One region of the Oerskovia sp. 140933 genome, then DNA from elsewhere that is predicted to be linked to it. Evidence: riboswitches for the same ligand, from Rfam matches in the RefSeq annotation. Region 1 holds a riboswitch; the other holds the start of a gene.
The links. Region 1 has a riboswitch for FMN ahead of pnuC (nicotinamide riboside transporter PnuC). Riboswitches for the same ligand answer to the same signal wherever they lie in the genome.
Positions count from the first base shown of each region.

Region 1 (3,391 bases):
CCGACGAGCACGCCCGCGACCGCGAGGATCACGAAGTCTCCCGACGCGTCGTGCGTGCTCGACACCGCGAGCATGAACCCGGACACCACGGCCCCGTAGAGGAAGTCCGCCGGCCCGCCGCGTGCGAACCGGTCGCTCAGGGCGTCGCGCTGGGCGTGGTGGTCGACGCTCCTCCACGAGCCCGCCGACCCGTCGGCGTCCGAGCCCCGTCCCTCGTCCGGAGCTTCCGTCCCGGCCTCGTCGCCGTCCGTCATGCGCGTCGCCTCCCGGTCGCGTCGGCCTGCCGCCGTTTGTCTCGTCACTGTAGCGACGCCGTCGGGCCGTGCGCGCGACGACCGGCAGACGGCCACCCGCCGCCCACCGTCCCGTGGTGCACGCGTCCCCCGGCGTGCTCGGTGTAGCGTCCCGTCCATGAGTGCCGCACGAAGCAACACGCATGCGCAGGCGGTGGACGCGGCGATCGAGCTGTTCACCCGGAAGGGGTACGAGCAGACGACCGTCGAGGACATCGCGGACGCCGCCCAGATCAGCCGAGCCACCTTCTTCCGCCGCTTCCGCTCCAAGGAGGACGTGGTCTTCGCGGACCACGAGCTGCTGCTCGACGCGGTCGTGGTCCTGCTCGGCGAGTCCCGGCCGGCGGCACGCGGTGTGACGCCCGAGGAGCTGGAGAACGTCGACCCGTACGTCGAGGTGTGCAAGGCGGCCCGGCTCGTGTTCGACCACCACGTGGGCCAGCGCGAGACGTCGGTCGCGCGGCACCGGCTCCTGCAGGACGTGCCCGCGCTGCGCGACCGCGAGCTCGTGACCACGCACCGGTACGAGCGCGCGTTCACGTCCTACCTGCGCGACACCCTGCCCACCGACACCCGGAACTCGACTGCGTCGGTCGCGTTCGCGGCGTCGGTCGTCGCGGTGCACAACGCGATCCTGCGGCGCTGGCTGCGCGACCCCGACCAGGACCTGCGCCCCGAGCTCGAGGAGGCGTTCGCGGACCTGCGCCGCGCGGCCCGCAACCCCGCCGGCCCGACGACGGAGCCCCCCGCCGCGCCCGGCTCACCCTCACGCGCGGACGGGCCGGGCGTCACGGCAGGCGGCGCACCCGCCCGTCGCGTCGTCGTGACCGTGCTCGACGGCGACCCCGACCCCGACGAGGTGGCGCGCGCCGTGCGCGACGCGTTGGGTGCGTGACCTCGCTGCGGCTCGCCGGTCGTGCCGCAACCGGGTGGCGCACCCATCACGACGACGAGGCTGCCCGGGAATGCACCGGTAGCATCGGCGGTTGCAGGAGACAGCAAGCAGTACGCACGAACGTGCTCCGGGGTCGGTGCAATTCCGAGCCGGCGGTGACAGTCCGCGACCCGCGCCCACGCGCGGTTGACCTGGTGGAACTCCAGGACCGACGGTGAAAGTCCGGATGGGAGGAAGCACGTGCGGCGCGGCCGTACCCGGCCGGGGCACGACGAGTCGTCGAGCCCTGAGCCCACCGGGACGGCCTCGCCGTGGTGAGCGACGCCGTCGGGCGCCCGGGGACGGGCACCGACCCCGCCGCCCGCCCTCACCCCGGAGCCGACGTGCCCGGGACGACGAGGTAAGACACTGATGGACCTGATCCACGCGCTCTTCGACGCGCAGCTCACGATCGGCGACCAGCACCTGCTGTGGCGTGAGATCGTCGGCAACGGGTTCGGGCTGGCCTCCGCGCTCGGGGGGATGCGCCGCAAGATCTGGGCGTGGCCCGTGGGGATCGTCGGGAACCTGCTGCTCCTCACGGTCTTCCTGGGCGCCGTGTTCGCGACGCCCAACCCCGTCAACCTCCTCGGCCAGGCCGGTCGCCAGGTCATGTTCGTCGTCGTGTCGGTGTACGGGTGGGTGCAGTGGCGGCGCACCCGGACGCGGCTCGGCACGGCGGACGCGGACAGCCACGGCGTGGCGGTCGAGCCCCGCTGGGCGTCGTGGCGCCAGCGGGCGTTCCTCGTGGTCGCGCTCGTGGGGGGGACGGCGGTCCTCACCCCGATCTTCCGGATGCTGGAGTCGTACGAGCCCGTGTGGGCCGACGCGTGGATCTTCATGGGCTCGCTGCTCGCGACGTACGGCATGGCCAAGGGGTGGGTCGAGTTCTGGCTGATCTGGGTCGCGGTCGACATCGTGGGCGTGCCCCTGCTGGTCGACGCGGGCTTCTACGCCTCCGCGTTCATGTACGTGTTCTACGGGGCGTTCACCCTCGTCGGGTTCTTCGTGTGGTGGCGCATCGACCGACGCTCGGCGGCCCTGCGTCTCGCCGGGTCCCCTGCGTCCGCCCCGTCCCCCCGGGCCTGACGCCACCCCTTGCGCCCGGGCGGTCCGGGCGGATACTCGAAGGTGCGCCCTGCTCGCGCGGGGCGCACCACTTCTGGCCCGGTCCCGGCCGATCCCCCGTCGGCACGGGACGACGCGACGATGCGACGGAGACGGCGACCATGACGACACGACTCAACCCCTACCTGAACTTCCGCGACGACGCCCGGGCGGCGATCGAGTTCTACCGCGACGTGTTCGGGGGCGAGGTGACGATCAGCACGTTCGCCGACTTCCAGGCGGCCGAGGACCCGGCCGACGCCGACAAGGTCATGCACTCCCAGCTCGAGGCTCCCAACGGCCTGGTGCTCATGGCCGCCGACACCCCGAGCTCGATGGAGTACACGCCCGGCGGCGGCATCGCGATCTCGCTCAGCGGCGACCAGGCCGACGACGCCGAGCTCCGCGGCTACTGGGACAAGCTGTCCGCGGGCGGGACCGTGACCGTGCCGCTCGAGGTCGCTCCCTGGGGAGACGCGTTCGGCATGTGCGACGACCGGTTCGGTGTGAGCTGGCTCGTGAACATCGCGGCGGCGCAGGGCTGAGCCGCCCACGAACCCGGATTGATACGCCGTCTCTTGACCTGAGACGGAATATCAACCACCATGGGGGCATCGCCCGACACCGACGTCCGGCCCGACACCGGGAGCATCCCCATGACGACCGAGAACCCCGTCCGCCGCAACGTGACCGAGCCGGACTACGACCTCTCGCAGCCGCTCGACATCGACTACGCCGGCGCGTTCTCGGACGCGACCCCCGCCGACCGCGAGCTGCAGCAGCGGGTCCGCACGTTCGTCCAGGACGAGGTCCTGCCCGTGATCGACGGGTACTGGGAGCGCGCCGAGGTCCCGTTCGGCCTGGCCAAGCGCATGGGCGAGCTCGACTTCCTGCGCGACGGCGTCGACGTCCCCGGCTCTCCCCGGATCAGCCTCATGGGCGCCGGCCTCGCCGAGATGGAGATGTCCCGCGGCGACGGCTCGGTCGCCACGATCTGCGGCGTGCAGGGCGGTCTCGCGCTGCGCTCGATCCAGCTCCTCGGCTCGGACGAGCAGAA
Region 1 covers NZ_JAMXIO010000007.1:42,193-45,583, forward strand. Annotated here, with positions in the region: gene NHG27_RS05760 (hypothetical protein) at 1-254, opposite strand, end outside; gene NHG27_RS05765 (TetR/AcrR family transcriptional regulator) at 412-1,188, shown strand; FMN riboswitch at 1,307-1,432, shown strand; gene pnuC (nicotinamide riboside transporter PnuC) at 1,600-2,316, shown strand; gene NHG27_RS05775 (VOC family protein) at 2,457-2,879, shown strand; gene NHG27_RS05780 (acyl-CoA dehydrogenase family protein) at 2,991-3,391, shown strand, end outside.

Region 2 (3,391 bases), on a different contig from region 1:
GTCCGGTACGGCGCCGCCGGGGTCCAGGACGAGGGCAGCCAGCTCGTGACGCTCGCGTTCGCGGCCACGCCCACCACGCCCACCACGCCCGCAGCGCTCGCAGCGCCCGCAGGGGACGCAGGGGGCGCCACCACCGCCGGGCAGAACCCCGACGAGCGCTGGCTCGACCTGTGCGCGGGCCCGGGCGGCAAGGCCGCGCTCCTGGCGTCCCTCGCGGGCGAGCAGGGCGCGCGCATCGTCGCGAACGAGGTCGCCCCCCACCGGGCACGACTGGTCGAGCAGGCGCTCGCGGCCGTGCCCGCGGACGCCGTGGAGCGCGTCCAGGTGGGCGACGGACGCCGGGTCGGGGTCGAGGAGCCCGGCGCGTACGACCGTGTGCTCGTCGACGCGCCCTGCACCGGCCTGGGGGCCTTGCGCCGGCGCCCCGAGTCGCGCTGGCGCCGCACCCCCGGGGACATCGCGACCCTCACGACGCTGCAGCGCGAGCTCCTGGGCTCGGCCCTGGACGCCGTGCGCCCCGGCGGCGTCGTCGGGTACGTCACGTGCTCCCCGCACCTGGCGGAGACCCAGCTCGTCGTCAAGGACGTCCTGGCCGGGCGCGACGACGTCGAGGTCCTCGACGCGGCCGCGGCCGTGCGGCAGGTCGCCGGGGACGACATCCCCCTCGCGGACCGCACCGACGTGCAGCTGTGGCCCCACGTCCACGGGACGGACGCGATGCACCTGACGCTGCTGCGCCGTCGGGCCTGAGACGCCTCGGCCAGGGGCCGGGCCGGGTGGTGAAGGCCACCCCGCCCGGCCCTCCTCGCGTCTGCGCACGGGCCGGGGGCGCCCTCTAGGCTGGTGACCATGTCCGCACTCATCGCCCCCAGCATCCTGTCCGCCGACTTCGCGAACCTCGAGCGCGACCTGGGCGCGATCTCGAGCGCCGACTACGCGCACGTCGACGTGATGGACAACCACTTCGTGCCCAACCTGACCCTGGGGCTGCCGATCTTCGAGCGCCTGGCCCAGGTGTCCCCGGTGCCGCTCGACGCGCACCTCATGATCGCCGACCCCGACCGCTGGGCCCCCGGCTACGCAGAGGCGGGCGCCGCGTCCGTGACGTTCCACGCCGAGGCCGCCACCGCCCCCGTGCGCCTGGCGCGCGAGCTGCGCCGCCAGGGCTCGCGCGCGGGCCTCGCGCTGCGCCCCGCGACGTCGGTCGAGCCGTTCCTGGACCTGCTGCCCGAGTTCGACATGCTCCTGGTCATGACGGTCGAGCCCGGGTTCGGCGGTCAGTCCTTCATCGAGGGCACGCTGCCCAAGATCCGCCGCATCCGCGACGCCGTGTCCGAGGCCGGGCTCGACGTCTGGGTCCAGGTCGACGGCGGCATCTCGCGCGCCACGATCGAGCGCGCGGCCGAGGCCGGTGCCAACGTGTTCGTCGCGGGCTCCGCCGTGTACGGGGCGGAGAACGTCCCCGAGGAGATCGCGGCCCTGCGGGCGCTCGCGGACCAGCACGCGCACTGACCCGTCACGTCGTCCCAGCCCGCGGGCGGCCCGCACCGTGCGCACGGCCCCGTGTGGCATGCTGGGAAGGACGAGAACCCGGGCGCGACGCGCACCCTCGGTGCGCGAGGCCCGGGCTCGACGACAGAGATCGAGCAGTACGCACACACGTGCTCCGGGGTCGGTGCAATTCCGAGCCGGCGGTGACAGTCCGCGACCCACGCCTCGGCGTGGTTGACCTGGTGGAACTCCAGGACCGACGGTGAAAGTCCGGATGGGAGGAAGTACGTGGCGGCGCGGGGCGGAGCCCTGTGCCGTGGTGTCGTGACGTCCGTGGACCCTCGGGTCCCGTGACGTCGCCCACCCCTCACCCCGGAGCATCGTGCTCACCGGGAGGAGGACCCATGGGCGCCAGGCCCACACTGACGGTCGACGCCGCGATGGTGCGCGCGCTCGAGCTGGGCGCTCGCGGCCCCGCGCACGGCCCCAACCCGCGCGTGGGCTGCGTCCTGCTGGCCCCGCGGCCGCGCCCGCTGGGCTCCCTGCCCGACGGCGCCGCCCCCGGCCCCGTGGACGCCTCGCCCCGGGCCGTGCTCGCCGAGGGCTTCCACCGTGGTGCCGGGACGGCGCACGCCGAGGCCGCGGCACTGGCCGACGCCCGTGAGCGCGGCGTGGACGTGCGCGGCGCGACGGCCGTGGTGACGCTCGAACCCTGCGACCACACGGGCCGCACCGGGCCGTGCACGCAGGCGCTGCTGGACGCGGGAGTGACCGAGGTCGTCTACGCCGTGGCCGACCCCGACCCCGTGGCCCGCGGGGGAGGCGAGCGCCTGCGCGGTGCGGGGGTGCGCGTCGCCGCAGGGCTGCGCGAGGCCGAGGGGGAGGCCCTCCTGGGCCCCTGGCTGGTCGCCGTGCGCCGCGGGAGCCCGTACGTGACCCTCAAGCTCGCCTCGACCCTCGACGGGCGCGTGGCGGCCCCGGACGGCACCTCGCAGTGGATCACCGGGCCCGCGGCGCGCGAGCACGCCCACCGGGTGCGGGCACAGGTCGACGCGATCGTCGTGGGCACGGGCACGGTCGTCGCGGACGACCCCTCGCTCACAGCCCGCACGGGTGACGTGGCCGGGCCGGGACCCGGGCTCGCCGAGCACCAGCCGGTGCGGGTCGTCGTCGGGCTGCGCGACCTCCCCCCGCACGTGCGGCTCGCGCCCGCGGGCGCATGGACCTCCGACGGCGGCGGGCCCGTGCTGCACCTGCGCACGCGTGACGTCCACGCGGTCCTGGCCGACCTCGCCGCGCGCGAGGTGCGCCACGTCCTGGTCGAGGGCGGCCCGGACCTGGCGACCGCCTTCCTGGCGGCCGGCGTCGTCGACGAGGTCCACGCCTACCTCGCCCCCGTGCTGCTCGGGGCGGGCCGGGGCGCCGTGGGCGACCTGGGCGTGACCACCCTCGCGGACGCGCCGCGCCTCGTCACGCACGACGTGCGCCGCCTGGGCGAGGACGTCCTGGTCGTGGCCCGCACCGCCCCCGGCTCCCTGCGCCCCACCCACCGCACCACCCCCGAACAGGAGAAGTGATGTTCACCGGAATCGTCGAAGAGATCGGCACCGTCCGCGAGGTCGCGTTCCCAGGGGGTGAGGAGTCCGACGCCGTGCTGACCGTGCACGGGCCCCTCGCCACCTCGGACGCCCACCCGGGGGACTCGATCGCGGTCGACGGGGTGTGCCTGACCGTCACGGGCCTCGGCCCGGACGGGACGTTCACGGCCGACGTCATGCCCGAGTCCCTGCGTCGCACCGCGCTGGGCGACCTGCGGGCCGGGTCCGCCGTGAACCTCGAACGTGCCGTACGGGCCGACACCCGCCTGGGCGGGCACATCGTGCAGGGCCACGTCGACGGC
Region 2 covers NZ_JAMXIO010000004.1:21,909-25,299, forward strand. Annotated here, with positions in the region: gene NHG27_RS03420 (RsmB/NOP family class I SAM-dependent RNA methyltransferase) at 1-750, shown strand, start outside; gene rpe (ribulose-phosphate 3-epimerase) at 850-1,512, shown strand; FMN riboswitch at 1,658-1,783, shown strand; gene ribD (bifunctional diaminohydroxyphosphoribosylaminopyrimidine deaminase/5-amino-6-(5-phosphoribosylamino)uracil reductase RibD) at 1,896-3,068, shown strand; gene NHG27_RS03435 (riboflavin synthase) at 3,068-3,391, shown strand, end outside.
Region 2: it holds a riboswitch for FMN, as region 1 does, so the genes downstream of both, ribD (bifunctional diaminohydroxyphosphoribosylaminopyrimidine deaminase/5-amino-6-(5-phosphoribosylamino)uracil reductase RibD) here and pnuC (nicotinamide riboside transporter PnuC) in region 1, are expected to answer to the same signal.